3 regions of the Blautia sp. An46 genome follow, and region 3 is predicted to be linked to each of the others. Evidence: a T-box and tRNA genes for the amino acid it is inferred to sense, from the RefSeq annotation. Region 3 holds a T-box; the other regions hold tRNA genes.
The links. The T-box of region 3 lies ahead of thrS (threonine--tRNA ligase). A T-box ahead of a tRNA ligase gene usually reads a tRNA of that ligase, here a tRNA-Thr.

Region 1: it encodes a tRNA-Thr, which carries the amino acid that the T-box ahead of thrS (threonine--tRNA ligase) is inferred to sense. The anticodon was not compared.
Region 2: it encodes a tRNA-Thr, which carries the amino acid that the T-box ahead of thrS (threonine--tRNA ligase) is inferred to sense. The anticodon was not compared.

What each region holds. Positions count from the first base shown of each region.
Region 1 is NZ_NFIF01000019.1:65,925-76,502, reverse strand. Features, by position in the region: gene B5G00_RS14535 (sensor histidine kinase) at 1-1,027, opposite strand, end outside; gene B5G00_RS14530 (LytR/AlgR family response regulator transcription factor) at 1,080-1,793, opposite strand; gene B5G00_RS14525 (DUF6472 family protein) at 1,912-2,103, opposite strand; gene B5G00_RS14520 (AAA family ATPase) at 2,172-3,692, opposite strand; gene B5G00_RS14515 (vWA domain-containing protein) at 3,689-5,077, opposite strand; gene B5G00_RS14510 (leucine-rich repeat protein) at 5,090-5,923, opposite strand; gene B5G00_RS18915 (hypothetical protein) at 5,916-6,062, opposite strand; tRNA gene B5G00_RS14505 (tRNA-Thr) at 6,300-6,372, opposite strand; gene B5G00_RS14500 (hypothetical protein) at 6,429-6,845, opposite strand; gene B5G00_RS14495 (hypothetical protein) at 7,215-7,631, opposite strand; gene bilS (flavodoxin family protein BilS) at 7,624-8,157, opposite strand; gene B5G00_RS14485 (mechanosensitive ion channel family protein) at 8,286-9,161, opposite strand; gene glgB (1,4-alpha-glucan branching protein GlgB) at 9,278-10,578, opposite strand, start outside.
Region 2 is NZ_NFIF01000001.1:265,374-275,951, forward strand. Features, by position in the region: gene B5G00_RS01235 (GNAT family N-acetyltransferase) at 1-123, shown strand, start outside; gene B5G00_RS01240 (LacI family DNA-binding transcriptional regulator) at 171-1,205, shown strand; gene B5G00_RS01245 (PTS beta-glucoside transporter subunit IIBCA) at 1,444-3,396, shown strand; gene B5G00_RS01250 (glycoside hydrolase family 32 protein) at 3,413-4,831, shown strand; tRNA gene B5G00_RS01255 (tRNA-Thr) at 5,233-5,305, opposite strand; gene B5G00_RS01260 (DUF3343 domain-containing protein) at 5,532-5,774, shown strand; gene yedF (sulfurtransferase-like selenium metabolism protein YedF) at 5,793-6,410, shown strand; gene yqeB (selenium-dependent molybdenum cofactor biosynthesis protein YqeB) at 6,430-7,245, shown strand; gene yqeC (selenium cofactor biosynthesis protein YqeC) at 7,242-8,552, shown strand; gene B5G00_RS01280 (S-ribosylhomocysteine lyase) at 8,591-9,070, opposite strand; gene B5G00_RS01285 (class I SAM-dependent methyltransferase) at 9,268-10,023, shown strand; gene trpS (tryptophan--tRNA ligase) at 10,099-10,578, shown strand, end outside.
Region 3 is NZ_NFIF01000032.1:2,641-13,218, forward strand. Features, by position in the region: gene thrS (threonine--tRNA ligase) at 1-1,173, opposite strand, end outside; T-box leader at 1,277-1,485, opposite strand; gene cysK (cysteine synthase A) at 1,556-2,485, opposite strand; gene B5G00_RS17570 (AraC family transcriptional regulator) at 2,596-3,444, shown strand; gene B5G00_RS17575 (YdcF family protein) at 3,448-4,218, opposite strand; gene B5G00_RS17580 (SEC-C metal-binding domain-containing protein) at 4,282-4,788, opposite strand; gene B5G00_RS17585 (PEP/pyruvate-binding domain-containing protein) at 4,868-7,438, opposite strand; gene B5G00_RS17590 (MATE family efflux transporter) at 7,596-8,918, opposite strand; gene B5G00_RS17595 (ABC transporter permease) at 9,043-10,578, opposite strand, start outside.

The DNA.
Region 1 (10,578 bases), on a different contig from region 3:
CCCACTTTTCCGGGTGCCTGGACTTGGAATTTTCCACCTGGATCATGAGAAACTCTTTTTCTCTTTTTGCCAGGATCTTCAGATACTTTTCTTCCGGTTCCTTATCCCTGCCCATGGCCTCAATGGCATTATCCAGAAGATTTGCAAAGATCGTTGTAATATCGATCTCCTGTATTCTGTCCAGACAGTTCTCCTCTATATCAAGCTCCAGTCTGGCATCCCGGAGATTTTCATGGCAGAGTTTTTCATTCAGGATAATATTCAGCATCCGGTTCTCCGTATACCAGGCATGATTGTTCTGATTCAAAAGATGGAAAACTTCTTCTTTATATTTTTCTGCCACTTCTGTCTGGCCTTCCTCATAAAGCTTTCCCAGGGCCTGGATATGGTTCTTTACGTCATGAACGATCTTTCTGGACTGACGATAGCTTTCTTCCAGCTTCTGATAATGCTGGTACACCAGCATTTCCTTCTGCCGGTAAAGCCTGGACTTCTTTTCTGCCTCATTGCTCTGGACCGCTGTAATATAAAAATATACCACAAATATATTCATAAACAGAAGGAGCAATACATTTACCAGCACCAGCAGATAGCCGTTCCAGCTTGCATAGTAATCGCTTAAGGTCAGAAAAGAGAGCATCATCACCAGGGAGAGCATAGGCATGACCAGACAGATAAAAAACTGGCCTTTGCTCAGATGGCCCCTCCTGCCCCGTTTCAGGATACTGCTAAGGAACCATGCCCAGCCCCCTTGAGCCGCCCAACGGATGACTCCTGCGATCAGCTGGGCATTTCCATAGGGATTCAAAGTAGTGTTAAATCCGGAAAAGTTCAGCATATATCTGGTATAGATCTCATAGAGCAGTACCCGGGACAGGGCCCAGATCAGGACGATCCCTGCCAGATACAGCAGTCCGCTGAAAACATAATAGCCTTTGGACCGGACATTTTTCTTCCGGAGACGAAATATAAACCAGACAGAAACTCCCAGAATGGTCAGAATATCCGGCAGCCATAAACTATACAAAGTACTCCTCCCCTTTCTCTTCTTTTCTCCTGCGGCAGGTCAGGCAGCCCCCTTAAAAAGAGCTCCCGTTTTTTTCTGCCAGAAATCTTCCCAGACATTCCTTAAAAGAAACTGCCTGTTTCTGGGACAGCGGAAGGATTTCCCCGCTCATCATGTAAATATCGTAGCCTTTGATATTCCGTATCTGATCCAGGTTTACCACAAAGCTTTTATGGGGAGAAGCAAATCCATAGTCCTTCATTCTTTCCCGAAGATCACCGATCTTTCCCCGCATTTCATAGCAGCCCTTTTCCGCCGCCAGCTTAATCTGTCTTCCCCGGATCTCAAAGTAGTAAATATCTGCTGTATGGAGCCTGGTCCTTCCCTGGGAAGTCTCAAACTCCAGAACTGGACTGGGCTTCTGCTCCTCCTCCCGGTAAGCCAGGGCATCTGCCACCTGCTTGAGCACACTGGTCTTCTTCACCGGTTTGAGCAGATAGCCGAAAGCATGGACGGAGAAAGCTTTCCCTGCATATTCACTGTAGGCAGTCACATATACGATCTTTACTTTTTTATCCTTCAGCCGGATCTTTCTGGCGGTCTCTATGCCATCTATCCCTTCCATATCAATATCCAGAAACAGAAGATCATACTGTTCTGTTGACCGGAGAAGTTCTTCGCCGCTGAAATATACGTCTGTTTTCTCTATAGGTTCCGGGCACTCTTCAAGGATTTCCAGAAGGGCCTCCGAAGCTTTTTTCTCATCATCACAAATTGCTATCTTCATTTTCTGTTTCTTTCCTTTGTTTTCTTTATTATAATTGAAAATATTCTCATAACACAAGAAATCTTCCCTCAAATACAGAAAAGACTGCACAACATACAATGCAGTCTTTTCTCTTTTTTTACATCTGTTTTCTCACTACTGCGTATTCATCCTGATTCCGGTAATAGGGGCACTGATAGTACCGGTCCGACAAAATCCTCACATAGTCATCCTCGTCCATATTCATGTCGCACAGATAGGCTTCGTATTCCTCATCATAGACATAGAAGGTGCAGGTCTCACAGCTTCCCCGTTCTTTTCCCTTTTTCATGGGCCTCATTCCTCCCTGCTCTTTTTCTCCGGCTCTGTCTGCAGGATCCCGTTTCGGACTTCCTGCTTTTAGAGCTCCTCTTCAATATTTTCCAGCTCTTCCAGGATCTCTCTCTGCTCCTGGTCGAAAAGGAGTTTTTTGTTATATTTATAATAACTGTCGCAGCCATTCTCACTGATAAATTCCATGCTGTAGGGGTTGGTATTCAGTTCTGTAACAAAGACCACCAGTTCCTGTCCTTCCTGGAAAGCCAGCTCCAGGAAGTCAAAAGTATTCTGGAGCTTTTCTCCGGTGTCTTTTATCAATTCCTCACGCTCCCCGGCCTGGTTCTGGAAGGCTTCTTTAACTTTCTGGAAGATTTCTTCTTTTCCTTCTCCCCGGGCCTCTCCTTCTTTTGCCAGATCCCGGTAAATTCCCAGAAGTTTCAGGATCTCCTGTTTCAGATGTTCTTCCTCCCGTGTAAGAAGGTCTGCCTTCTTCTTTTCTTCCAGATCCTTTTCTCTCATAAAGATCCGGTCCTCTAAAGCCTGCCAGGGATGTTCTGCAGATTCCAGAGCCTTTTTCCATCCTTTCAGGACTTCAAAAAGTTCTGTGACCAGAAGGTCTTTTTCATGATAAGCTCGGCACCTTTCTCCCAGTTTTCCCATAAACAGTCCCACTACTGCAAACCGCTCGTCCATAGAAGCCAGCCGGAGCTTTTCCACGGCAAATTTTTCAAAATGTCCCGCCAGGACCTGATCCACCTGGTAATCTGTCTGATATTTTTCAAACAGCTCCAGATAATTGGCAAAATCCTTTGCCACCTTCCAATGCTGGATATACTGGCAGACTACCTCCCGGTCCGGCCTTTTTCCCAGCTTTTCATATACATACAGAAGCTGGGAAAGATCCTCCCATCCTCTGGGGGTGGCAAACATTCTCCCCTCAATACTGGTTTCCATACAGTAAAAGTTTTCTCTCCGGATATCCAGATAGGAAAGCACCGCCGGGTGGATCCCTGCCTCATAGGCATATTCTTTCCAGACTCCGAAGTCTTCCCGCACATCGATCTTCTTTACCCGGTCCAGAGTCACCACGTCAAAGTCCCGGACAGATTTATTGTACTCCGGAGGATTTCCCGCAGCCACAATGATCCAGCCGGAAGGCACCTGCTGGTTTCCGAAGGTCTTGCACTGGAGGAACTGGAGCATGGCAGGAGCCAGAGTCTCCGAAACACAGTTGATCTCATCGATAAACAGGATTCCCTCCCGGATTCCCGTAGCTTCCATTTTGTCATACACGGAAGCAATGATCTCGCTCATAGTATACTCAGTGACTGACCGGGCCTCTCCCCCGTAGCTTTTCTCTTTAATAAAAGGCAGCCCTATGGCGCTTTGCCTGGTATGGTGGGTAATGGTATAAGACACCAGATTAATGCCGCATTCTCTGGCTGCCTGCTCCATGATCTGAGTCTTTCCGATCCCCGGAGGTCCCATGAGCAGTATAGGCCGCTGCCTTATAGCCGGGATACAGTAATCCCCGTAATCGTCTTTTAAAAGATAGGCTGCCACCGTATCTTTGATCTCCTGTTTTGCTCTTTTTATATTCATTCTTCTGTCCTCTCGTTCCTCTCTAAAAGTTCTTCCTCATCCAGATACAGCTTCATGGCCCAGCAGGGCACTTCAATCTCTTCATATTCCTTCTGCATCAACAGAAAAGCCACATCATAGGGAGGCATACGCTCCGGGAAGATTCCTTTCCCGTCTGTAAAATACAAAAGCCCTTTTAGCCCCCTGAGTTCTCCTTTTCTCTGTTTTTCCTGAATGTATTGAAACACCGGACGAAAATCTGTCCCGCCCTTTCCTGCAAGCTCCAGGTTTTCCATATATTCTTTCAGTTCTTCCTGGCTGGTGATCAGCCGATCACTCTGGATCCTCTCGTCACACTGGATCACATGGATCTGCATTCTCCTGAAAAAGCATTCCTGCTCCCGGAGCACGGAATAGGTTTCTCTTAAAAATCCCCGGACCAGTTCTCCGGAACAGGACATGGAAGTGTCAATGGCAATGACAAAGTCCTGGATCTTTTTCACTTCCCGGGTCTCCTGAGGTTCCAGGAGAGGCATATTTCCGTAAAGGGACATGCCGTAGCTGTAAAAAATATAGTCAAAGCTATCCGGATCCACCATCTGCTCTTCCCGCAGCACTGCAAACTTGCTAAGAAACCGCCGATAGTCTCTGGTGTCCCGGTTTTCTGCCTTGATCTGTTCCTTCAGGCCGGCCTGGCCCCGTGCCATATCCTGGCCAAAAGTTTCCATCTCAGTCTCCATACGGTCCCGGATATCCTCCCAGTTTTTCTCCGGCCTCTGGCTGGGAGGATTTTTCCTGCCTCCCTTCCAGAGTCTGTGGTCGTCACAGTGAAACTCCCTTTCCCAAAGAAGGGCCTGCTCCTGGGAAGGCTGCATTTTCACCAGTTCTTCAAAAATCCCCTCTGCATTCAGGGTCTTCCTTTTCTTTCTGAGACTGGCATAGAGATTTCTCCGGTCTCCGGACATAGGCTTTCGCACACAATGAAGAGCCAGGCCGTCAATAATAGATTCCACACTGATATCACATGCCAGATCCCAGAGAATATCTGTCAGATCCTCTTGCCCATTTTCTCCATCTTCCCGGGAAATCCCCAGAGCCTTGGCCGCTACCTTCTTTCGGATCCTCACCTTTTTCCACAGATGGGCAAAAAGGCAGTGGAGCATCATATGGAGATAAGCCCGGTTCACTTCCCGCCGTCCCTGGCGGTACAGGCCTCCCAGATATCCGGGATCATAATAGATCCCCACGCCGTCGGTACCCAGTTCTCCATTCTGTTCTCCCATCACATATGTAAAGGCTGACAGTGCCACATCAAAGAAACGCAGATGGATATAGAGTTCATTTCTGGAAGATATAAGAATCCTGCTGCAGACATCCTCTATTCTCTTTTCCATTTCCCTGGCCATATTTTCTCTCTCCTATAGGTCAAAAGTTTTCTTTCGTTTTGCAAACAATCTCCGCTTCTCTTCCATGAGATAGCTGACCATCTCCGCTCTTCCTTTACCGGAAGCTTCCTTGATCACCTGATCCATGGCCTCCTCTGTCCACAGCTTCCGCTGTCCAAGATAAGAAAAAGCCCGGTTCCATTCTTCCTGTTCTATGTAATAAAGGCCGCATTCCAGTATATGTTCTTTCACATATTCCAGATACTCTTCTTCTGCCTGGCTGCCAAGTTCCCAGGGCCAGAGCAGTCTTCCCATAGCCATAGGCAGAAGGATCTCCGGTTTTTCATTGATCTTTGCCAGATAAAACAGCCGGTCATATCCCTGGTAATCCACTTTCTTTTCCAGAAAGCACTGGCGGTATTTGTAGCCGCAGCCATGATAATGGGTCTCCAGGATCCTGGCAGGAGTGTTCTCCACTCCTTCCTCATAATATTCCGGGAAGATCAGCTCTGCTCCCTCCCTGCTGTCCCGAAACCTGATGGAAACATAGACTTCATGGAAAGTTTCACTGACCACATCCCGGATACAGGAGGTCCCTCCCGATTCCATAAGCACATGAAGTTTCCGCAGGGCTCCGCAGCCGGTAAAAGAACCGCCCCCAATAGTTTTCACAGAATCTGTCATTTCCAAAGTCACCAGATTCCTGCATCCGTAAAAAGTATAATTTCCCAGCTCCCGGACCCCGTCGGGGATCCGGATCTCCTGGATCTCCTGAAGTTCCCTCTGCTCCTCTTTGCTCCGGCCTTCCTTCCATGGAGACCAGGCGTAAGAGGGCAGGGAAACCCTGTTCTCTTTCTTCTCACACATATGTATCCTGTCCTTTATCTGATTCTAACTCCCATACCAGTTCCAGATTGTCCTTTTCTTCCTTCTCGTTACAGCCTGTAAAAGCAGTTCCCAGAACTGCCAAAAGCAGCAGCATTATCCCAATTCTTATTTTCATCATAAATCCTTTCCGTCCTGCAGTTTTATGTGTACTTCTGCATTTCTATACGCCTCAGCATTTTGTATGCCATTGTATCTGAGTACAGTATGCATGCTTGACGGGATTTTTATACATCCCGGCTAAATTCACCTGCAAAATAGTTCGAAATAGATAGCTCGCTCTGCCGGCTGCATATTATCATGTATAAAGGGAAATGGCTGCAATCCTGCAAGCGGATCACAGCCATTTCCCCGGATAAGCTGAAAATGGGACTCGAACCCACGACCCCTTCATTACGAGTGAAGTGCTCTACCAACTGAGCTATTTCAGCAATTCTCTGCAAGAATTGATTTTACTGGATTTTTAAAGATATGTCAAGAATTTCTTTCACAAAAGAATCGCCAATGCCTTAGAATATTTGTTCTTAAGTCTTTCGGTCAGAGTGTCCCGCTGGCTTAGATGATCTTTCATATCTGCCAGCTTCACCCACCATACCTCCGGATAAATGGTCTGGGCATTTTTGATAGAGATTATGTAGTCCTCATAGGATTCTTCATTTTTCCCATGAGTGATGTAATTCATATACTTTACCAGCCTCCTGGTTTCATCCAGGGCAAGTATCTCTGCTGTTCCGCAGTCGGAGTCCTCCCACACATCATGGATCCAGGCCAGGGCAATACACCGCTCCCTCAAGTGTTCCGGTATCATGCGGTTCTGTTCTGTATACCTGGCTACTCTCTCTGAATGCTGGTAGGTTTTCTCATCAAGATACTTTTCGGCAAGTTTTTTCGCTTCCTCTATCACCCTGACCACTCCTTTTCTGAAGGACATCTTTTTATCTGATTTAACAATACCTTATATTTTCGCATTTTGCAACTTGTGATTTTCACGAATTTCACATTTTTAATCCTCTTGCTAAAATATCTGACAAAAGACATTTCGGGTTCAAATGCTGATGATGCAGCGGGAAAGGGTATGGCAGTAATATTCCTCACAACCGCCTGTAAATGGACGACTCAGATAAAAATCTTCCGGGTAAAAGATTTTTAAGCTTATAAATTGCATATAAAAAGACCATTTCTCAAAGATCCAGGCCTTAATCTAAGCCTGCATCTCAGGAAATGGTCTCTTTTTTACTAATTAGAACATCAAAATCGGCATTAGCCTATAACCTTAACTTTTTTTCACAAATTCTGCTCCGCATTTCGGACAGCGGATACTGATCTTCCCTTTTCCTCTGGGAATCCGAATCTTCTGTCTGCACTGAGGGCAGGTATAGATATGAAAGTCTTTTCTCTGTTCCTGTATGTATTTCTGTTTTCCGAAAAATCTTTTCACCTTATTTTCCAGCACCAGATACTTCTGATTTTCTGCATATCTTTTGCTGATATTTTTAGAAAACATCCGGTAATAAATCAATATCAGCAGCAGAAATTCCCATGAAGTAAGAAGGACGCTGAAATATCCGGTCCGCACAAAGAGATTAATCACTGCGCAGACCAGAAGCACGATCACCATAAATATATTCAGTCGGTCACTTCCATAGCGTCCATACATAAATCTTGAAAGCTTTTCTTTTAACTTATCCATTTTCCTGCTCTTCTTTCTCTATTTTTTCAAAGACTTCTTTTACAAATTTCCTCGCTCCCTGAAGATCCTGTTCATCAGGATGAAGCATCGCCATATCAAATTTCTGAATCATAGCCTCCACCTGCTTCTTATTGCTGGAATTCTTCATATGCTCATATTTTTCCCTTACAGTCATCGGCATCTTTCCCTGGCAGATATAGGCTCCCATATATTCATTATCATCCTCTATAAAAACCCGTATATTATCTTCGATCTTTTTATAGTAGTCTGGACTCTGGCCCATACCGCAGGTGCCGAAAAGTGCGATCCGCTTTCCCTGAAGGCTGCCCAGATAGTCCAGCACATCCATGCTGGCGCTTCCCCGGTCTGTCCAGAATCCTATGAAGTATATATCTCCCATATCATAATCTGTCTGTCCCTGAAACGGAGCAATATCTTTATTTTTTCCGGGTATTGCTTCAAAAATGGCTTTTGCCAGCTTCTCTGTGTTGCCCGTTCTGCTTTTATAGAGTACTTGTGTTCTCATTTCACTATTCCTTCCTGGTATCTGATAATTTGTCCTAAAGTATATTCTAACACCAAGTATTTCGAAAAAGTATTTCTGGAATCTTAAAAATTATAAATTCTCTATAAAGCAGAATCTGTAAAAAGCCCCTATTGTTTTATATGCACATCCATCTGAGTATATGGCAGTTCAATACCTTCTTCGTCAAATGTCAGCTTAATCTTTTCATTTAGTTTCCATCTGGTAGGCCAGTAATCATCAGATCCTACCCAGGCTCTGAGTCCAAGCACTACCCCATCTGCTGCAAGCTGATCTACAAAAACCTGGATCCCGTCATCATGTAAAATACAGGCTTCTCCATAAAGCATGTTCTCCAAGATTCCTTTTGCCTTTTTCAGATCCGAACTGTAGGAAATCTGAACTTTCAAGTCCAGCTGCCGCTTATCCTGGGCAGTTACATTTACAATACTTGCACTGGTAAGCGTTCCGTTTGGGATCGTGATCCGGCGGTTGTCTACTGTAGAAAGTGTGGTATAAAACAAATCAATCCTGACTACAGTTCCTTCCTGCTTATCTGTATTCTCAATAATATAATCTCCCACCACAAAAGGCTTTAGTGCCAGGATAATAACACCTCCGGCCAAATTGGATAGACCTCCCTGGAGGGCCAGACCAATGGCAACACCACCAGAAGCAACTAATGCAGCAATGGAAGATTCTTTCACCCCGAAGCTGGTAGCAATGGATACTACCAGCAGACAGTACAGTGCCGCCTTCACCACTGATGAAACAAACTGGGTCACTCCCGTATCCACATTTGCCTTTCGCATGGAAGCGACAATAAATCTGGTAAGTTTCTGGATCAGTTTACTGGCTATGATGTAGACTACAATAGCCAGGATCACTCTGCCCACAAAGGTTCCGATGACCGGGAGCTGCTTTTCCCAGAAAGCCCAGGTAAAATAGTGGTGAAAGAAGTCGCGGATACTTTCAAATTCCAGCGTTTCTGATAAAAAAATGTTCATAGTCTTTATGTTTCCCTTTCCTTGTTTCCTTTCGCATAGAAAGGGACTGTTGCAGAATTCCTTTTTATTTTTAAGATTTATTCTGCAAAAGCCCCTCTCCCTGTAATTCTATTTAACTATTTTTTCGTAGTTCCTCTGGACCTTGTCCCGGTTTTTTTACCAGAAGCTTTTTTCTTCTCCTGTACTTTTTTCTCCACCTCTGGTTTATATGTTTCTTCCTTACTTGTCTCTAATTTTTCCGGTTCCTTCTTGCTGGTCTCCAGTTTCTCCGGTTCCTTCTTGCTGGTCTCCAGTTTCTCCGGTTCTTTCTTGCTGTTCTCCAGCTTCTCCGGTTCCTTCTTGCTGGTCTCCAGCTTCTCCGGTTCCTTCTTATTGGTCTCTAATTTCTCCGGCTCTTTTTTCGCTGTCTGGAGTTTTTTCTGAGGTTCTTTTGGAAGAACAATTTCCTGTTCCTTCTCTGCTTTTATTCTTTCCTCTTCAATCTTCTGCTCCAGTTTCCTGCGCACTGTAGATACAGTTGTCTGTTCTTCTTTTTCTGCTTTCTTTCCGGTCCTCTTTGTCTCATTCTTTGTATAAGAGAAAATCTGTACGGAAAGGGGCGCCACATTGATTACAATAGAGTTCTTTCTCTCATCCCACTCTTCTTTCTTGGAGACCTTGACTCTCGGATTCCCTACACCTGTTCCTCCATAGACTTTTGCATCACTGTTAAAAATCTCTTTATACTTTCCAGGATAGGGAACTCCCATCTGATATTTCTCATAGGGAAGTGCAGAAAAATTACAAACCACCACCAATGTACTGTCCTTTTTCTTACCTTTTCTGATAAAGGTAAGCATGTTTTTCTCAGTCTCCATAACATTGATCCACTCAAATCCTGCTGGATCGTAGTCTTCTTCATAAAGAGCCGGCTGTTCTTTATACAACTTCAGCAGAGCTTTCATATAATCCTGCATCTGCTTGTGGTCTTTCTCCTCCAGAAGATTCCAATCCAGTTCTCTTTGTTCAGACCATTCTCTTTCCTGAGCAAATTCCTGTCCCATAAACAGCAGTTTTTTGCCGGGATGGACGATCATATAGCCAAGAGCTGCCCGAAGATTTGCCATCTTCTTCTCCTTTTCTCCTGGCATTTTATTCAGGAGAGAACATTTTCCATGAACCACTTCATCATGAGACAGACTTAAAAGGAATTTTTCACTATACGCATAAATCATGCTGAAGGTCAGCTCATCATGAGCCCCGCTTCTGTATATAGGATCTTTCTTCATATAATCAATGAAGTCGTTCATCCATCCCATGTTCCATTTATAATCAAATCCAAGGCCATCATCTTCTACATCTCCGGTAATCTTCGGCCAGGCTGTAGACTCCTCTGCTATCAGAAGCACATCTGGGTGTTTCTTCTTGAAAACAGAAT
Region 2 (10,578 bases), on a different contig from region 3:
TATGAAAAGGCGGGATTCCAAAGAGAAGGAGTGCTCCGGGATGCAGTGAAAGACGGAGAAAATTATGGAGATGATATCCTTATGTCCATACTGGAGGAGGAATGGGCGGAACGCCGCAGATAAATGTCCGCCTGACCTGACAAAAAATAAAAGGGGAAGGAAATGGAGAAATGACCATTAAAGAAATTGCGCAGCTTGCCGGGGTATCCAGTGCGGCTGTATCCCGATACCTTAACGGCGGTTATGTAAGTGATGAAAAAAAAGAACAGATAAAAAAGGTAATTGAGGAAACTGGCTATCAGCCTTCTGCTCAGGCCAGGATCCTGAGGACAAAAAGAGCTTGTCTGGTAGGAGTGGTAGTGCCCAAAATCAACTCAGAATCCATCAGCCGGGTAACAGCAGGGATTGAGCAGGTCCTGTCCCGGCGGGGCTACCAGATGCTTCTGGCCAGTACAGATAATCAGCCGGCAAAGGAGATTACCTATCTGAAGCTTTTTGAAAGTTATCCGGTAGATGGTATAGTGCTTATTGGAACGATGATCACCGGAGAACATAAGAAATTCCTGAAAGAATCCAAAGTTCCGGTAGTGGTAGTGGGACAGTATACAAAATATGCCAACTGTATTTATCATGATGACTATGGAGCAGGAAAAGCCATGGGAAAGATTGTGGCGGATTCTGTCAGAGGAAAAGGGAAAGTTGCCTATATCGGAGTGACCAGGGAAGACAAGGCCGTAGGTGCTGCCAGAGAAGACGGTTTTCGTGCAGGTCTGCGGGCAGAAGGTGTAGAACTGGAAGAGGGGTATACCAGAAAATCTCAGTTTACTATGGAATCTGGGTATCAGGCTGCTTTGGACCTTTTGGAAAAGAAGAAAGATATTGCCATAATTTCCTGTGCCACAGATACCATAGCCGCAGGAGCCATAGAGGCCCTTCACGCCTGCAGTGAAGAGCGGATTCCCCAGAGTATCCAGAATTCTGGAACAAGGATGAAATATATTTTGGACAGCAGCGGCACGCGGATCACAGGTTTTGGAGATAACCAGTTCTTGAAGGCTGTCACTGGAGGGATCCCCACAGTACATTTCGGCTACAAGACCAGTGGGATACGAGGGGCAGAGCTGCTGCTGGATGTAATTGAAAGAGGGGAAAAGATTCCCATTGAGATGAAGCTGGGCTTTCGGCTTGTGAATAAAGATAAATGATATCGATATCATGTTTTGGAGAATCAAAAAGTGAAATGAAAGAACCTTCGGAGAGACTTTGAAAGCAGAGGAATAAAGCGCGATTCTTACTAATTGAGTGCAAAATACACAAAAAACATATTGAAATATCAGTAAAAATGCCATCTTTACAAATGGCATTTTTTTCTTTATGATTTATTCAAAGATATGAAATCGATTACATATAATTATGAAAAAAGAAAGAGAAAGGAGAGTCATCATGGACTACGGAAAGACCGCTAAGGAAATTCTGGATAAGGTGGGTGGAAGTAAGAACATTGTTTCTGCTGCTCACTGCGCAACAAGGCTCCGTCTGGTTATTGCTGACAACAGTAAGGCAGATAAGGGAGCCCTGGAAAATATTGAGGGAGTAAAAGGAGTTTTTGAAGCTTCCGGACAGCTTCAGATAATCCTGGGAACAGGGACAGTCAATAAGGTATTTGACCAGTTTATTGCTGTCGCAGGTATTACGGCCAGCACAAAGGCAGAGGCAAAGGAGGCTGCAGCCAAACAGCAGAATGTGTTTATGAGAGCGATTAAGCTCCTGGGAGATATTTTCGTACCTATCATACCGGCTATCGTGGCCAGCGGTTTCCTTATGGGAATCATGAACTCTCTGGATTTTATGATCAACAACGGGTTCATCAACATGGATACCAGCAGTTCTATCTATGTGTTTGCAAGCCTGTTCAGTAACACAGCTTACACCTTTTTGCAGATCCTCATCGCTTTCTCAGCGGCTAAGGCCTTTGGGGCAAATCCCTATCTGGGAGCGGTTATCGGTATGATCATGATCAACCCTTCCCTGCAGAACGCTTATACGGTAGCCACAGAGGGAGTTCTTCAGACCCAGTCCGTTTTCTTTGGGCTTTATGACATTGACATGGTGGGATACCAGGGCCATGTAATTCCGGTAGTGATCGCTGTATGGCTTTTGTCTGTAATTGAGAAAAAGCTGCACAAAGTAGTGCCGGAGGTTCTGGATCTTTTTGTAACACCGCTGGTAAGTGTTTTTGTTACCGGGTATCTGACACTGGCAGTGATCGGTCCTGTTTTTGTCTGGGCGGAAAACGCCATTCTGGACGGTATCCAGTGGATGCTGACACTGCCATTTGGTATCGGAAGTCTGATCATGGGAGCTCTGTATGCGCCGACTGTAGTAACCGGTATCCATCAGATGTATACAGCCATTGATATCGGACAGATTGCTCAATATGGAGTTACTTACTGGCTGCCTCTGGCAAGTGCCGCCAACATCGCCCAGGGTGCAGCTGCCCTGGCAGTTGCTTTGAAATCCAAGGATAAGAAAGTGAAATCTCTTGCCCTTCCTTCTTCTTTAAGTGCCTTTATGGGAATTACAGAGCCGGCTATTTTTGGTGTGAACCTGCGGTTCTTTAAACCTTTTATCGCAGGCTGTATCGGCGGCGGATGCGGTGCTCTTTATGCTTCTATCGTGCATCTTGGAGCCAAGGGAACCGGAGTTACCGGTATCTTTGGAATTCTTCTCTGTCTGGATGAGCCTGTTCAGTACATTATTGAAATGGTCATTGCCGTAGGCGTAGCTTTTGTGGTTTCTTTCCTGCTCTATAAGGATCAGAAGTCTGTTCAGGCGGGAGATTCTCACAGTCAGGAAAAGGGCGGTGAGGCAGGAGCTGCAATAGAAGAAAAGGAAGAAATGTCTCCTGAAGTTTCTGAAACGCCAGACGGAGAAGAAGGAAAAGAAGAGATTTTATTCAGCCCGGTAAAAGGAAAAGTGATCCCTCTTACAGAAGTCAGTGATGAAACTTTTGCCTCAGAAATGCTGGGAACTACAGTTGCAATAGAGCCAGCAGATGGGAAGATCATTGCTCCCTGCGATGGGGAAGTAAGTAATATTTTTGACACCGGGCATGCAGTGTGTCTTACCACAAAAACAGGAGGGGAGCTGTTGATCCATGTGGGAATTGATACAGTGAAGCTGGATGGCAAAGGATTCACAAAGAAAGTTTCTGACGGAGATAAGGTCCATGCAGGAGACCTGCTTATTGAGGCGGACCTGGAGGTTATCAAGGCTGCCGGCTATCCGGCTGCGACTATGGTCATCCTGACAAATCCGGAGGATTTTTCTGCTGTGGAAAAAGCAGAACCAGGAGAGGTAAGGGAAGACAGTCCTGTGATGAAACTGGAAAAATAGTAGTAGGAGATATGGTATGACTGCATTGACAGGAGATTTAAAGAGATTAACAGAGACGGCAGAAAAACTGGCAGATGGAAAAGACTTTTTTCGTCAGAGGATCCATCTTATGCCTCCGGTGGGGTGGCTGAATGACCCCAATGGATTGTGTCAGTTTCAGGGAGTATACCACGCATTTTTTCAGTACTCTCCTTTTGATCCAGAAGGCGGCGTGAAGATGTGGGGCCATTACACCAGTCATAACATGATTGACTGGGAATATCAGGGAGTACCTTTATATCCAGACCAGCCCTTTGACTGCAGCGGCGTTTATTCAGGGGCAGCCTTTATCGAAGACGGAGAAATGTTTCTGTACTATACAGGCAATGTAAAACTGGAAGATGGAGACTATGACTACATAAACACAGGACGCCAGGCCAATACAATTCTGGTGTCCAGCAAAGACGGAATCCACTTTGGCAGGAAGATGAAGCTGATGGATAATGGAGATTATCCCTCAGACCTGACCCTTCATGTCCGGGATCCGAAAGTATGGAAGAAGAAGGACAATTATTATATGCTCCTTGGGGCCAGGACGAAGAGAGATGAAGGCCAGGCCCTTCTCTATCAGTCCCGGGACAGGATCCACTGGGTCCTTGCAAACCGTGTAAAAACAGAGGAGTCCTTTGGCTATATGTGGGAGTGTCCGGATTACTTTGAAATCGGGGACAGAAAAATTCTGTCTGCCTCTGTCCAGGGACTGACAGGCGGTCAGTGGGAAGAACGGAATGTGTACCAGTCTGGATATTTTCTGGTGGAAGGAGAGATCACCGGAAACTGTCACCTGGGAGAATATCGTCTGTGGGATTATGGATTTGATTATTATGCCCCCCAGAGCTTCCAGGCAGAAGACGGCAGGATCATTCAAATCGGCTGGATGGGAATGCCGGACTGCCAGGAATATACCAACCGGACCATTGAAAATGGGTGGCAGCACTGCTTTACATTTCCAAGAGAGATTTATGTCAAAGACGGAATACCCTGCCAGAGACCTGTCCGGGAACTGGAAGAGAAGTGCCGGCTGCTCAGGAAAGACCAGGGACACATGGAAATAGAAGGGTATCCTGTATACCAGGCAGAAATTTCCGGTATCTGCAATAACCGGTTCCAGGCTGTTCTGGGAGAAGAGCTGGTACTGGAATACCGGGATGGCCAATTTGAAATGTGGTTTAAAAACCAGGAAAAAACCGGGGTTTCCGCAGGCAGAGGGAGACGCTGGGTGGATATGGAAAGGCTGGAGAATGTGAAGATCCTTGCAGATATTTCTTCAGCAGAAGTGTTTCTGAATGATGGGGAGTATGTCTTTTCTACCCGGTATTATCCTGAAAAAGCCGTGATCCACATAAAGGCCCCAGGGGCGGAGATAGTGTTTAAGGAAATCGCAGCTAAGAAATAAGAAAAGTGTGGAATGGTGAAAAGGTTCCTATAGAGCAATGGAAAACGGAAGCTCTATGGGAACCTTTTTGGGATGATTTTGATATGTTAAAGGAAAATATTCTTCTTGGGGAAGGACATATACCTTTTAAATCCTGAGATTTTCATGTTCTACAGTTCCGGTACGGTTGAAAAGTGCATTTTCCCGGCTAGAACCGTAATTTTTAGTGGCCTAGTACGGATAAAATTTGAGTTTTTGGATATATAACCGTTTTTGAGAGGTAAAATTACGGTCCAAAATAAGAGTTTCGTTGATGCAACCGTTCTTGAGCCATTAAAATACGGACGAATACGTCAATTTCCTTATCTTTTGGTATTCCAATAGATGAAAAAAGAACCCTTGGAAATCCAAAGGTTCTTTAGAGCTGCCTAGCGGACTTGAACCGCCGACCTCCGCCTTACCAAGGCGACGCTCTACCGACTGAGCCAAGGCAGCAAACTGTGCTGTTGCGTATCACAGTTATGTATTCTACCAAAAAGAGATATCTCTGTCAACATATTTTTTTGTTTTTTTGAAAAATTGTAACTATTCAGCCAGATGCCTTTGGATGGAAAAAACCAGTTTTTCCCTTTTTTCGATTCTATCATAAAACTTGATTTTTGTCCCGGTTTTGTTATGATAGTAAAAGAAAAATTTAATATCTGAACTTTTGGAGAAATATATGAGAGAAAAAAAAGAGAAGCTGGTGGTTTCTTTTCTGACGACCACCCAGGCTATGGCAGCAGAGAAATACTGTCAGAGCAATCAGATACCGGGGAGACTGATTCCTCTTCCCAGCGAGATTTCTGCAGAATGCGGCATTGCCTGGTGCACAGGGCTGGAAGAGGAGGAGCGGATCTGTCAGGTAATACAGGACGGAGGGATCCAGGCCACAGGGATCCACCGGGTATATCTCTATGAGTAAATGAAAAGGAGAAAATTTATGGAAAAAAGAGTGTATGCTATGGGTATGACCTGCCCGAAGCCAGTGATACTTGCAAAGAAAGAAATGGATAAAAGCCAGGCAGGAGATGTGGTTTTTGTCCAGGTAGATAATGAAGTAGCTACAGAGAATCTGCGGAAACTGGCCAATTCCCAGGAAGCAGATTATGAAATGACAAAACTGGGGGACAAACATTATGAGGTGAAGATCACGGTGAAAAAAACGGGAACTTCCCAGGAAGAGAAAGAGCCGGAGTATATTTCCTGTGTACCCCAGGGGCAGAAGAAGACTGTGGTGGTGATTTCTTCCGATAAAATGGGAGAAGGAGACCCGGAACTGGGACAGATTCTGATCAAAGGTTTTATCTATTCTCTGACTCAGCTGGAGAAGCTGCCGGATACAGTCCTATTTTATAATAAAGGGGCATTCCTGACCTGTGAAGGCTCTCCGGTCCTGGAGGATCTGAAAACTCTGGAAAAAGAAGGAACAAAAATCTGTACCTGCGGCACATGTCTTGATTTTTATAAGATGAAGGATAAGCTGGCAGTGGGAACCATTGTGAACATGTACGTGATCGTGGAGACTCAGGCCAAGGCGGATCTGATCATAAAACCTTAAGTGACAAGAGGAGAGACTTATGAAGCCTATTATTGTAAGAGGAGGGGGCGATCTGGCCACTGCCACCATACACAGACTCTGTAAAAGCGGCTATCCGGTGATTATCCTGGAATGTGAGCGTCCTTCTGCTATCCGGCGTCTGGTGGCCTTTTGTCAGGCTGTTTATGAGGGAACCATGGAAGTAGAGGGACTGACCTGCAGTCGGGCAGAATGTTTTGAGGAGGCTCTGGAGCAGGTGGCATGGAACCGGCCCCAGCTTATCGTAGACCCACAGGGAAAATGCCTTGAAAAGTATCGTCCGGATATTCTCATAGATGGAATTCTGGCCAAGAAGAATCTGGGGACCAGGAGAGATATGGCAGAGTTGACCATAGCCCTGGGACCGGGATTTACTGCGGGAGAAGATGTGGATTATGTGATAGAGACCAAGAGGGGCCATTATCTGGGAAGGATCATCGACCAGGGAGCGGCAATCCCTAATACAGGAGTACCTGGAGTGATCGGCGGTTATGGGAAAGAAAGAGTGATCCATTCTCCTTGTTCGGGAATCTTTCATCAGGAAAAAGAGATCGGAGACTGGGCAGAAAAGGGCAGCCGGATCGGATGGGTAGAAAGAGAAGGAGAACCTGCCTTTGTTTGTACCGAGATTTCAGGGGTCCTGCGGGGAATTATACAGGAGGGCTATCCTGTGACGGAACATTTTAAGATCGCAGACGTAGATCCCAGAAAAGAATCCCAGGCTCACTGTGCATTGATATCAGATAAAGCCAGATGTATCGCAGGAAGTGTTCTGGAACTTGTCTGTGCCTATGAGAAGGGTGTACTGGAAAGATGAAACTGGATGAAATCATGGAAAACCTGGGAACAGGGTCAAAACCGTCGGTTTCCTTTGTGGGAGCTGGGGGAAAAACCTCCTGTATCCTGGAACTGGCGGACCAGTGGGCTGCCCAGGGGAAAAAAGTGCTGGTCACTACCACTGTCCATATGGAGCACCCAAAACTTCTGGGGAGAACGGGCCTTATTGACCAGCCTGGAGAAAAGGTCAGGGAAGCTCTGGAGACTTCAGGTGTGGTAATCGCCGGAACCAGCAGTGAAACTCCGGAAAAAATCAAAGGACTTACAGAAGAAGATTACAGACAGGTAAGGGAACAGGCTCAGGCCATACTCACAGAGGCTGACGGTTCCAGAAAATTTCCGGTTAAAGTCCCGGGAAAAGGTGAACCGGTGCTTAGAGAGGATACTACGCATATCTTAATTCTGGCGGGAGCTTCTGCTCTTGGGAGGCCTCTGGAGGAGGTCTGCCACAGACTGAAATTTGCAGAGAAAATCCTTGGCTCACAAAGCTGGATTCTGACTTCGGAACTTCTGGGAAGGCTGCTGGAAAAGGGTTATGTGGAACCTTTAAAAAAACAATATCCGGGAAGAAAAATTGCAGTGATCTTGAATCAGCAGGATCTTTTGGATGAGCCGGAAAGAGTGAAAGAGAAAATAGAAACTCAGATGTCAGTGCCGGTGTTTCTTCATTCCAGAGAAGAAAGAGAGAAATGTATCCATATGATCCTTCTGGCAGCAGGCTTTTCCAGAAGATTCGGGGAGAATAAACTGCTGTATCCGGTAAAAGGAAAGCCCATGTACCTGTGGACTATGGAAAAGTTAGAAGAACTCCAGAAAGAAGGCTTCGCCCATTCGCTGGTGCTGGTCAGCCAGTATGAAGAGATCCTGAAAGAAGCCAGGAGACAGGGACTCACTGCCGTAGAAAATCCGCACAGTGAAAGGGGGATTTCCTCTTCTCTTCAGATTGGCCTGAAGGCCAGCAAAAGATTTAGCTGTCAGGGCAGAGAAGCTTATTATATGTTTTTTGTGGCAGACCAGCCTTTCCTTCAGAAAAAGACTATTGGAGATTTTCTGGAGGCGTTCCTGAAAAGCGGGAAAAAGATTGGCTGTATGTCTTACCAGAAGACGCCGGGAAATCCGGTGATCTTTCATGAGAGCTTTGTGCCGGAACTGATGGAACTCCAGGGAGATACAGGAGGAAAAAGAGTTCTCAAAAGGCATATGGAAGAAGTATTTTTTTATGAAATCGAAAATCTCGGCGAATTAGAAGACTGGGATATGAAAAAAGATACCGGTACAGAGAAGTAAATGCCTCTGTACCGGTACTGTAGTTTATGATATATTTTTTATTCCGGATATACCAGCCGGTCCTCAGAAATATCTGTGAGAACCTCGTCCAGATATTTTTTGGCCAGGTAATTTGCCATCCCCAGGTTCATGTCCAGATAGTTGCCGCAGTCTTTCGGAGAGGCGCCGGGAACTTCATCTTTAAAATCCCGGATAAAGATAAACATTTCTTTTATCAGCTCTACGATATCCCTGGATTCGTAGTCTCCTGCCAGCAGGAGATAAAAGCCGGTACGGCAGCCCATGGGGCCGAAGTAAACAGTTTTAGAGCCGAAAACCGGATGATTCCTTAAGAAAGTAGCGCCCAGATGTTCAATGGTATGAACTTCTGCAGTATTCATAACAGGCTCGTCATTTGGTGAGGTCATACGCAGGTCGAAAGTGGTGATAGTTTCTGTTCCCACATGGTCTTTTCTAGATACATAAACACCTGGTTTCAGTTTGATATGGTCAATGGTGAAGCTTGCGATTTTTTCCATTTTTTCAGTCCTTTCTAGGTAATTAATAATAGGCATAAAGGGTGTTTCTGCCATACCTTTATTATAGACGCTGGAAAGTGGAATGTCAAAGTATAACCCCTTAGGGGGCTTGTGAGATAAAAGAAATCCATGGTATACTTCCTTCCAGAATAATTAGCATAAATCAAGAACTTAAATACAGGGAAGGAAACAAAAATATGGAATTGCTGAATCAGATAGAAGAATACTGGACAAAAAGAGCGGAGGGATATTCCCAGGTAAATCAGGAAGAACTGGCCACCCGCCAAAGGCAGGTCTGGCTGGAAAATCTGAGAGAACATCTTCCTGGTAAGAAACCAGAAGAAACAAAAATCCTGGACATCGGTACAGGACCGGGGTTTTTTGCCATTATCCTGGCCCAGGCTGGTTATCAGGTAACGGCTGTGGACTATACAGAGGAAATGCTGAAAGAAGCCCGGCATAATGCGGGAAATCTGGCTGAAAAAATCCAGTGGATGCAGATGGATGCCCAGAACCTGGAGTTTCCGGACCAGACTTTTGATGCAGTAGTATCCCGAAATCTTACCTGGAATCTGGAGAATCCCACCAGAGCTTATGAGGAATGGCTGAGAGTATTGAAAAAAGGCGGAAAGCTTCTGAACTATGATGCTAACTGGTATCACCACCTTTTTGATGAGAAAAAACGGAGAGAATATGAGGAGGACCGAAAGAGAGTGGAAGCTCTTCATATGGAGGATCATTATACCTGCACAGATATCGATGCCATGGAGGATATTGCCAGAAAAGTGCCTTTAAGCCAGATAAACCGTCCGCTCTGGGACAAAGAACTTCTGGAGAATCTGGCATGTGCAAAAGTAGAAGTGGAAGAGAATGTGTGGGAGAAGGTCTGGAGCAGGGAAGAAAGAGCAAATTATTATTCTACGCCTATGTTTCTGGTGGAAGGAGAGAAATAAAACTACAGTTGCTGACGGTCAGGAAACGTGTTAAAATATTTTCTAAGGAAAACGTAGCAGTGGAGGACATAAGTTATGATCAATGATAAAAAGGTTTTATTCAGCGGCATGCAGGCTACAGGAAATCTGACTTTAGGAAATTACCTTGGGGCTCTGAAAAACTGGGTAAAATTAAGTGATGATTATGAATGTTTTTACAGCGTGGTGGATATGCATTCGATTACGGTCCGCCAGGATCCGGCGACGCTTAGAAAAAGAGCAAGGGCGCTGCTGACTCTGTATATTGCGGCAGGACTGGATCCTAAGAAAAACTGTATTTATTACCAGTCTCATGTATCCGGCCATGCAGAGCTGGCCTGGATCCTGGACTGTTTTACCTATATGGGGGAGCTGAACCGTATGACCCAGTTCAAAGACAAGGCTGCGAAGCATGCGGATAATATCAATGCAGGACTTTTCACCTATCCGGTACTTATGGCGGCAGATATTCTTCTGTACCAGGCAGATGTGGTGCCGGTGGGGATTGACCAGATGCAGCATCTGGAACTGACCAGA
Region 3 (10,578 bases):
AATCTGTTCCGGTGTCATGAAAATATGGGCATCATCCTGGGTAAAGCAGCGCACACGCATAAGTCCGTGCATCTGTCCTGATTTTTCATGACGGTGTACGATTCCCAGTTCTCCCATACGGATAGGCAGGTCACGGTAGGAACGTGGCTCTGACTGATAAACCAGGATGCCTCCCGGACAGTTCATAGGCTTAATGGCAAAATCCTCATCATCGATAACTGTAGTATACATATTTTCTTTGTAGTGATCCCAGTGTCCGGAAGTCTCCCAGAGATGACGGCTTAACATGATTGGTGTAGAAATCTCCACATATCCTGCTTTCCGGTGGATCTCACGCCAGAAATCCAGAAGCTGATTCTTCAGCACCATTCCATTAGGCAGGAAAAATGGGAATCCAGGACCTTCTTCTCTCATCATGAACAGTCCCAATTCTTTTCCAAGCTTTCTGTGGTCACGTTTTTTCGCTTCCTCCAGCATATGGAGATATTCTTCCAGCTCTGCTTTCTTTGGAAAAGCAGTTCCGTAGATCCTCTGGAGCATTTTGTTCTTTTCATTTCCTCTCCAGTAAGCACCTGCCAGGCTGGTAAGCTTAAAAGCTTTTACATATTTTGTGCTCATCAGATGAGGTCCTGCGCACAAGTCTGTAAACTCTCCCTGAGAATAGAAGCTGATCACTGCATCTTCCGGCAGGTCTTCGATAAGCTCTACCTTATAGGGTTCGTCTTTTTCTTTAAAATATTCAATGGCTTCGTTTCTTGGCTTTTCAGATCTGGTAAGAGGAAGATTTTCCTTTACGATCTTTTTCATTTCTTTTTCAATTTTTTCCAGATCTTCTGCTGTAAATGGAGTCTCTCTGTCTACATCATAGTAAAAACCGTCTGCCACAGAAGGACCGATGGCCAGCTTTGTCTCCGGATAAAGTCTCTTAATGGCCTGAGCCATGATATGGGAAGCTGTATGGCGGAAGGCGCCCTTTCCCTTATCGTCATTAAAGGTAAGGATATTTAACTGACAATCCTTTTCCACAGGAGTTCTCAGGTCTACGATCTCTCCGTCGATTTCTCCTGCTGTAGCAGCTCTGGCCAGTCCCTCACTGATATCTGCTGCAATTTCAATAACAGATTTTGCTTCTGCGTATTCTTTCACAGAGCCGTCTTTTAAAGTAATTTTCATAATTCTATTCCTCCTGTTAATTTTCTGATTTTCTTGCCTTTTTATTGCCGGGGAACGAAATTTCTATACAAAAAGAAAAACCCCGTTCCCTCCGCCTTTCGGCAAAAGGGACGAGGCATATATTCTCGCGGTTCCACCCTGATTGAACCGGCATTTCTGCCGGAACCACTTCATTTGATGATAACGGAATCACCGGACCGGATTAGGGCCACTCCGAGGTAGTTTTCAAATGCTTCCGCGACAGGAGACTTCCAGCATATGCCTCCCTCTCTGGGACCTTCCACATTCTACTCTTCTCTTCAACGTGTTGACTTTCTTGTTCCATATTATATCTTACCTCAGAGGTTTGTCAACTGTTTTTTAGCCGGTCCCCTGTCTGTTTCTATTCTTCAAACAAAGGCGTGGAGAAATATCTCTCTGCTGTATCCGGAAGAATGGTCACTACCGTTTTTCCTTCACCCAATTTTTTTGCCAGCTTCATAGCTGCCGCCACGTTGGTTCCAGATGAGATTCCACACATAATTCCCTCCTTTGATGCCAGGTCGCGGGATGTCTGGATGGCTTCCTCGTCTGTTACGATACAGATATTATCATAAATTTGCGTATTCAGGATTGCCGGAATCAGACCGTCCCCGATCCCCATCTGGAGATGTGTGCCAATGGAGCCCCCAGAAAGGATTGCCGCATGCTCTGGCTCTGCTGCCCAGATTTCTATATGAGGATTTTTCTCTTTAAGAACTTCACCGATTCCCGTAATGGTACCGCCAGTACCGATTCCAGAACAGAAGCCGTCAATGGGACAGTCCGCCTGCTCCAGGATTTCGATTCCTGTCCGGGCTCTGTGCACTGCAGGATTTGCAGGATTTTCAAACTGCTGAGGCACAAAAACCCGCGGATCTTCCTCGGCCATTTTCAGAGCTGTATTCAGACATTCTTCAATACACTCTCCGATATTGCCTGCATCGTGTACCAGAACTACTTCCGCACCATAATGCTTCATCAGTTTTCTCCGCTCTTCACTGACAGAATCAGGCATGATAATCCTGGTTTTATACCCACGGACTGCCCCTACCAGCGCCAGACCGATTCCCTGATTGCCGCTGGTAGGTTCCACAATAATCGTTTCTTCATTAATAAGTCCTTTTTCCTCTGCATCACGTATCATGTTATAGGCAGTCCTGGTCTTAATAGAACCGCCTACATTAAGTCCTTCAAATTTCACAAGAATCTGCGCACTTCCTGCCTCTGTCATCCGTTCCAGACGAATCAGCGGCGTGTTTCCCATTGCCTCAAGAATATTATTATAAATCACTGTTATTTCCATACCTTTCCAAAAATCATTTCATTCAATTATTATATTACGATACCGGAAGAGCCTCAACTGATTTTTGCGAAATTTTCAGTGACAGAAGCAGATATCCTATGATAGACTTAAAAATATCATATTTTGAAACAGGTGATCTTATGTCGATTTTTTTCCGCAGCACACCAGTGCGGCAGCCTTTTGCTTTTGATTCTATAGGAAACCAGTGGATTCAGGACCCTATGTGCCGTCCGAAAGGATATCCTCTCTTTCACTATCTTCAGACAGAGACTGGAAAGGGGCAGATTAAAATCCAGGGAAAATCTTATATTTTAAATCCGGGAGAAGGCGTTCTGCTCTCTCCGTTTTTGGAGCATTCCTATGAAGGACTGGAAGGAATCTGGCAGACCTGCTTTGCCACCTTCACCGGTACTGCAGAAGACAGCATTACGAAAATGGTTGGGGGACGCCCCTTTGTCTTCACCGATACCTCTCAGGGAGAACGGATTGTCCATATTATCCAATCTGCGATCCTCCAATATCAAAATCCTCCTACAGACGAAAAGGCTCTGTCTGTGTGCTGCTATAACCTTCTTCTGGAATTTGTAGAAGGAGGCTACACCCATGATCTTGAAAAGGAGGAATTGTATAAGCGATATGTAGAGCCGGTAATGAAAGAAATAGAAAATCACTATAGTCTGGAACTTACTGTGGAAGAGCTCAGCAATCTGGTGTATATCACCCCTCAATATCTGTCCCGGCTTTTTGAACGTTTTTTAGGCTGCTCAACCTATGAGTATCTGACTTCTTTCCGAATAAACAAAGCAAAGGGCCTGCTCATCACAGACCCGCACTTAAAAATACAGGATATTGCCCGGCTGACTGGTTTCTCCAGCGTCAGTCATTTTATTACCATGTTCAAACGCACCGCTGGAGTTACTCCCCTGCAGTTTCGGAAGCTGAATTAAAAATCACAGATTTCCCACCAGTTTATCTTTTATCACGCAGAAAAATTCTCGAAAGAGATAATTGGGCAGAAGAAAAACATTGCTTTTTGCTCCAATCCCATAGACCTGCCAGTCTGTTTTCTTTCTGGCAATGGCCATGCCCCGGAACAGGTGAAAACCATTGGTCACGATCCCCACCTTCAGGCGCCGTGCTCTCCCTTCTGTCCCCTCTTCTCTTTCTGTTTTTTCTTTCAAAAGATTCCGGGTAAATTCAATATTCTGGCTGGTGCTGGCAGACCGGTCCTCTAGGATCAGCTGCTCCCGGTCCACTCCCTGGCGGAGCATCTCCTCATACATGCACCTGGCCTCTGAGATCCCTTCGTCAGGTCCCTTTCCCCCGGAAAGCACTGCCCTGGTTCCGGGGTTTTCTTTCAGATATTCACAGGCACTGTCTATTCTGTACTGCAGGGACAGGCTGGGCCTGGTTCCCATTACCTGGGCCCCCAGAACCACCAGATAATCCAGGTCTGGCTCAACAGGCAGAAACATAACAGAAACAATCACAGCCACTACCACCACCACGGAAACCAGAAGCAGGATTCCCATAGCACAGCAGAGCAGCTCTGCCTTTTTGGAAAGATTTTCTGTAAGGATCAAAATACCTGTCAACAGCAGTCCCGCTCCCAAACCAGCCCAGACTATGGGGAATTTGGAAGTCCAGCCCACGTATCTGGCAATTCCCACAAAATAGCCCAGGCACAGAAGTCCCAGCCATAGGAAGATGATTTCCGGCATAACTCTCCTTTCCGAAAAAAGAACCTTCTGCCCTCATCCGGCAAAAGGTTCCTTTGTTCTTTCCTATTTATTTCTGCCGCAGCAGTGTTTATATTTCTTGCCGCTTCCGCATGGACATGGATCATTCCGTCCAATCTTCGGTCCTTTTACAACAGTTCCGGATTTCTTCTGCTCCTTGTATAATTCTTTTCTCTTCTCTTCAGAAAAAATATTATTCCACTGGGGCAGTTCGTACAGCCAGTCCGCCTTTGCGTCTACCATGTTCTTGTACAGAGTCTCCAGATCGTAGCCCAGATTTACCTCTGTATCTTCTTCCATCTCTTCAATAGGATTTGGAACTTTCAGACTGTCGTTGATTCCGTCCAGGAAGCCCACCATTGTCATAACATCTACGTTATATTTTTCTGCAAGCTCTTTTACAGTACCTCTTACCACTTCGTCAGGATTGCTGAGAAGCTGTTCATAAATTCCCTTTTCAATCAAAAAATAATCTGTCCAGAATTTCTGCAGCTGGCCTCTGTCTGCCTGCTGGGAGTACGCTTTGTCTCTCCATTCCTGTAATAACGCCATATATCTTACCTGCCTTTTATATTTCTCTTGTTTTAATTTAACAGGTACAGTATATACGATATCTGATTATTTTTCAATCCTAACTTTCGGCAATTTGGCAAAGAGTCTCCCCGGACATAACATCGTTCCAGTAATAGAGGTCTTCCGGTTCCGTAACCCGGAACATGGGGAAAAGTTCCTCCATATCCGGACAGATCTGTGGGAAAAGATTTTCCTCTTCTGCAAAGAGTTCCGGATCATAAGCCAGCTTTCTCCTGTCTTCCCAAAGGGCACTGTAAAAGATCTCCGCCTCCACCATATCCTGGAACATATGGCTTCCGTAGCTCAGTTCCGGCATATAGCCAGCCCGGCTGTCCGAGACTTCGCAGATTCCGGAGACAGCGGAAATATCCGCAAAGGTTACCGGAACCCCCAGCTCCGGAGAGGATGTTCCTACCCTGCCGGGAGTCATGAGAAGAAGATTTTTCCCCGATCCCTTATAATACCGGTTAATCCTTCCTACAGCTTCTGCCACCTGGTGCTTCTTTCCGTAAGGATATTCATAATATAATTTCGGCTCGATCTGTATAACCACATGGATCTGTTTTTTCAGGGAATTGCCTACCGAGGAATCCTTCAGATGGAAAAATGTCTTTCCCTCTGAAAGACTGGGGATTTCCACTTTTCCCCCTCTGCTTCCCGTAAATAGAGGCCGGCACTGAAGAAGGTTCACCACAAAGTCCCCCTCCTCATCTATATTTACTGTGTATTCAATATCCACCGGATTTCCATAGACCTGTTCCAGTGTCTTCAAAAGCTTCTGCATAAGTCCGGTAAACTCCCGGTTCTCCAAAAGCTTCTGGCAAGTAACAAACCACACCTGGCGCCACCGTCCCATACGGTTCAGGGCCTCTTCTGCCTCATAGTCTCTCTCCATCACCGCCCGTTTATACCAGAGAGGCAGGATTTCCATAAGGGAATCTGTGCTTTTTGTGAGAAGATGATTTGCCCTGGTGTCCAGCACATCCACATTTTTCTGGGAAAACCGGTGTTTATCCGCCACATTGGTCTGCATGGATACGGCGGGACGGTCCAGATTTACCAGCCTTGGATAATCGTTCTCCGTCCGGTCTACGGCCCTGGTCCCAAGGCCTGCCACCAGCCGGAGCATTCCGGCGCTCTGATCCATGTCTTTGCTCCACTTATAGGCGCTGTAACTATATCCCACTCCTGCCGCCGCAGGGAAGAAATAATCTCCCCAGTGAGAGCCGGAAACTCGCTGGACCAGCACAGCCATCTGTTCGTCCTGGTGTTCCAGGCCTCTCTGTTTCCGGTACTCCAAAGCAGATATATCCATAATACTGGCGTAAACTCTCCGCACTGCATCCTCAAAGACCTTCAGCCGCTCTTCCAGTGTTCCCTGATTTACACAGAACACAGACTCATATTTTCCCGCAAAGGCGTTGCCGAATCCGTCTTCCAGGAAACTGGAAGAACGGACGATAATGGGACTCTGTCCGAAATATTCCAGCACCGAGCGGAATTTTTCCCGGATATTGGAAGGAAACTCTCCGGAGAGCAGGGCCTGCTGAAGCTGTCCGGCTTTCTCAAAATAGCCTTCTTCTGTCCGCTGGGCGATCCTGGTCTCCCAGCAGTTATTGGAAACAATATAGGTATAAAATACGTCCGAACCAATGTAATAGGAATCGTGGGCCTCCCTGTGTGCCCGGTATTCCGGCAGAAGGGTATTCACGATCTTCCTGGCCAGGAGCATACCGCAAGCCTTTCCTCCAATAGCGCCGCTGCCAATCATCCGGTCCCGGAGTTTGAAATAATCTTTGGGTTTAAAATATTTCTTCAGCATTTCCTGAAGCCGCTTATCCTTAGTCATGGTACTTTCCAGGATCTGATTTTCCGTCTCTTCCCGGAACCTTCCCTGCTGATACTCCAGCTTCGCCATGGAAAAGAACCGGTCATGGCTGTCAAAGTTCTGGTCCTGCTTCTGGGCCTCTTCCTCTTCCAGGATCTGATAGTACCGGCTTAAAGCCACGCCTCCGTCTACCGCCTTAAAATCTTCCAGATCCATACTGCAGGAATGAGGAAGGAACATTTTGGCAGAATACCGGTTCCACACCTTTAAGGGATGGACATAAAGCTTATCCCCTGTGTGGACGTCTAAAAGCAGCTGGGTGGTATCCCGGATCCTGGCCACAGCGTCAAAGGAATGCCTTCCTCTGAGAAGGGGAAAATAGGCTACTGTATCCAGCTTAAACAGATAAGGGCAGGTCACCCGGAAAAAGTTCCCCATCATCAGGTCCGTATACCAGACAGACTGAAGGGAAGAAAGACTGTCAAACACATAAAAAGCGTCTTTCCCCTCTATAGTGATCCGGTTGTAAATATCCACAGTAAAGGCCTCAAAGCCTTTATCCGGATTAAACTCAAAGATCTTCAGCCCTTCTCTGGGGGAAAGAAGGGGCTCATGGTCTGCAAACCGCATATAGATCAGATTTCTCCTGTCACCAATGGCCTGTTCTACAAAAGGCTCCATAAAATACCGGAATTCCTCCAGATCTGTCACCTGCCACACTACGTTGTCTCCCATACGGATATAATCCAGCAGATCATCCAGACCTGGTATACCGCTTAAAACTCTGTCAAAGGCTCCCATAAATAACCTCCTGATAAAAATTGAAAGGCGCTGACAGAGTTCTCTCTCCGTCAGCGCCTTTGCTGAATCCCTGACTCCCGCTCTCAGCGGGATATTTTACTTTCTGAATATAAGTATAACAGATATTTTTTTCTATGGCTATATCTCTTTTCTATTTTTAAAAGACGCTTCCCTTTTCTTCCCGTATCCACCGAAACAGAAGCACTGCCGCCAGGATGGCAGTGAGGCAATCTGAAACTGCCTGAGAAGCCAGGACGCCATTGTAGCCAAAAGTTTTTGAAGCCAGGAAGATCACAATAGCGAAGATCACACCCTGTCTGCTCACAGACAGGAGGAAGGCCCCCAGAGCTTTTCCCGCAGACTGAAAAGTACTTGTGGTCACCAGCACCACGGCGATAAAGATCATTCCCGCCTGCTGGAAGCGGAGCATTGGAACTCCCAGATCAATGATCCCGGGATCCTTCATAAAAATCCGGATCAGTGCCGGGGCCGCTGCTGTTCCGCATTCAACTCCATAGCTGAATTTCAGAATGTCTTTCAGCCGCCTGCTGTTTTTCGCTCCGTAATTGTAGCCAATGAGAGGCTGGACGCCAAAAGCCAGTCCCACCAGTACCAGCACTGCGATGAGGTTTACCTTCATCACGATCCCCATAGCCGCCACAGCGTCATTTCCATAGGGGAGGAGAAAACGGTTTGTAAGGGCCATTCCCAGGCTCTGCATTAAATTTGTAACAGAAGCCGGAATCCCAATGGCAAAAATCTGTCCCAGTTCTCCCTTTTGGATATGAAATCCTCTGGGATCCACAGACAGCCGCCTGCTTTTTTTCAGAAGGAACCACAGGAAAAACAGATCTGTACAGATATTTCCGATCACCGTGGCAATAGCAGCACCTGCAGCCCCCATCCCCAGGGTAAAGATAAAGACCGGATCCAGGATCATGTTCACCACAGCCCCCAGGATACTTCCCACCATGGAAGCAGTGGCAAATCCCTCTGTCCGCAGAAGGTTCAGGGGTGTATAGGACACAATGATAAAGGGAGCGCCCAGGGCAATGTAGGTATAGTACTGGGAGGCATAGGTCATGGTATCCCTGTCCGCCCCTAAAAGAGTAAGTACAGGCCCTCTAAATAGCAGAAGAAGCACAGTCACCAGGATTCCGCAGGCAATAGCGCCGTAAAAGCAAAACACACTGAGGCGCTTCCCGTCTTTATCCAGCTTCTGCCCGAAAAGCCGGGAGATCACCGAGCTTCCTCCCAGTCCGAAAATATCTCCCAGAGCGACCATCAGGGTAAAAACAGGAGCGCTTAAAGAAACTCCCGCCACCAGATCTGTATTTCCGGTCTGGGCGATAAAAAAGGTATCCACCATATTATAGACCAGGGAAACCACCATGCTGAACACCACCGGCAGGGCAAAAGTGAAATAGGCCCTGGGAATAGGCGCCTTCTCAAATAAGTCGTTTTTACTGTCTTCTTTCATTTTCAAAGTTCCTCCTGTTTTTCCTTGCTGCAGCATACTTTGCCAAAACTTTTGCAAAATCTGCATTCTGTATAAAAGTATAGCAAAAGATCCAGGACATGCCAAGCACGGAAAACTACAGGACCTACTCTTCCCTGATCCGCTCCACAACAGTCTCCCGGCACATTTTCCGGTAATGATATCTGGGAACTCCCCAGGCTATAAGGGCCAGAAGGGGAATGGCCAGAAGGCTGACTGCTATGGAAGGGTGATAGGCAAAGTAGAAGCTCCTGCCTGCGGTCCTTGCGATCACTTCTCGCATAAGAGGTATCCCTGCTGTATCCGCAAGCAGAAGAGCTGCCAGGAAATAGATTCCTCCTTCGGTACACAGCATTCTCAGAACCTGCTTTCTGGTCATGCCTACCGCTTCCAGCAAAGACAGCTCCTTCTTCCTGCTGATCACAGACACCGCCGAAGTATTGAAAAAGTTCAGTACGCCGATCACAAACAGCACCCCGCACAAAAGTCCCAGGATCAGCATATATTTTCCGGCAAACTGGCTGCACTGCTGCTCCAGTTCCATGCGGGAGTCCATGAGAAGCTGAGGCTTATCAGTCAGATAGTCTTCCAGCCATTTTCCCAGTGCTTTCTCCTCTCCTTCCTCTGCCTCGATCCCCACAGTCATCGCCCCCGGATTTCCTCCCATCTGAAGATAAGTCTTTTCCGGAAGGTAAAAAGAAATATCATAATAAGTATCTGCTCCAAAAGGATACTCCAGATCATAAGGCACGGCCCCCGCCCCCAGGACCTGGAACTCTCTCTTCTGACCTCCAAGCTCAAGGGTGATCCTGTCCCCCGGTTCTGAATATCCCCCAAAGCCGTAGATACTGGCGGAAACGATCACATAGTCTCCCTGTATAAATTCCTGCCAGGTACAGGAGCTGTCCAGAAATTCCATTTTCTCAAAGGCCGCCTGGTTGATTCCCAGTACATGGGAAGGTATCTGTCTGCTTTCCAGGCGCTTTCTCTCTTCCTGGGCCCAAGTACTGTCGTAAATTTCTTCTTTTTCTGCAAGATCCATCATATTTTCCAGAATCTTATACTCTTTCTCGCTCAGGAGATGGAGTTCCTCTGTGTCATAGAAACAGGCCAGGCTTTCTATGCCTTCCTGACTCCGGATATCCCCTAATATCTCGGGAGTCAGTGCATTCAGATCGGCATACTGAGCCATAGTTCCGGATCCTGTGATCTTAAAGTCCGAAGAAATATAAGTATCTATATAAATGTCAAAATCAAACCCTTTCTGTATTGTATAGATACAGTTCAGAAGGAAGATGGGAAGGGTCAGGGAGAACACCACCAGTACAGATTTCTTCCAGGTTCTTTTCATATTTTCCAGGGCCATGATCCCCGGAGTGACCTTATGGCCTTTTCTCTCCCGGTTCCGGGCAGACCCTTCCGTCATCCGCACCGCTTCCACAGGAGACACTTTCGCTACAATATGGCAGGGACGCATACAGGCAATATAGACCGTAGCCAGGGAGAAAAGAACGGCAGTCAGAAAGATCCAGGGACTGGTGCTGACCAGAACTTCCGGGGATTCTGCCCCCAGATCCGATTCCAGAAGATAAGGCACCATGGCCCTGCCGGCCAGCCACCCAAGGAGCAGGCCAATGGGAAT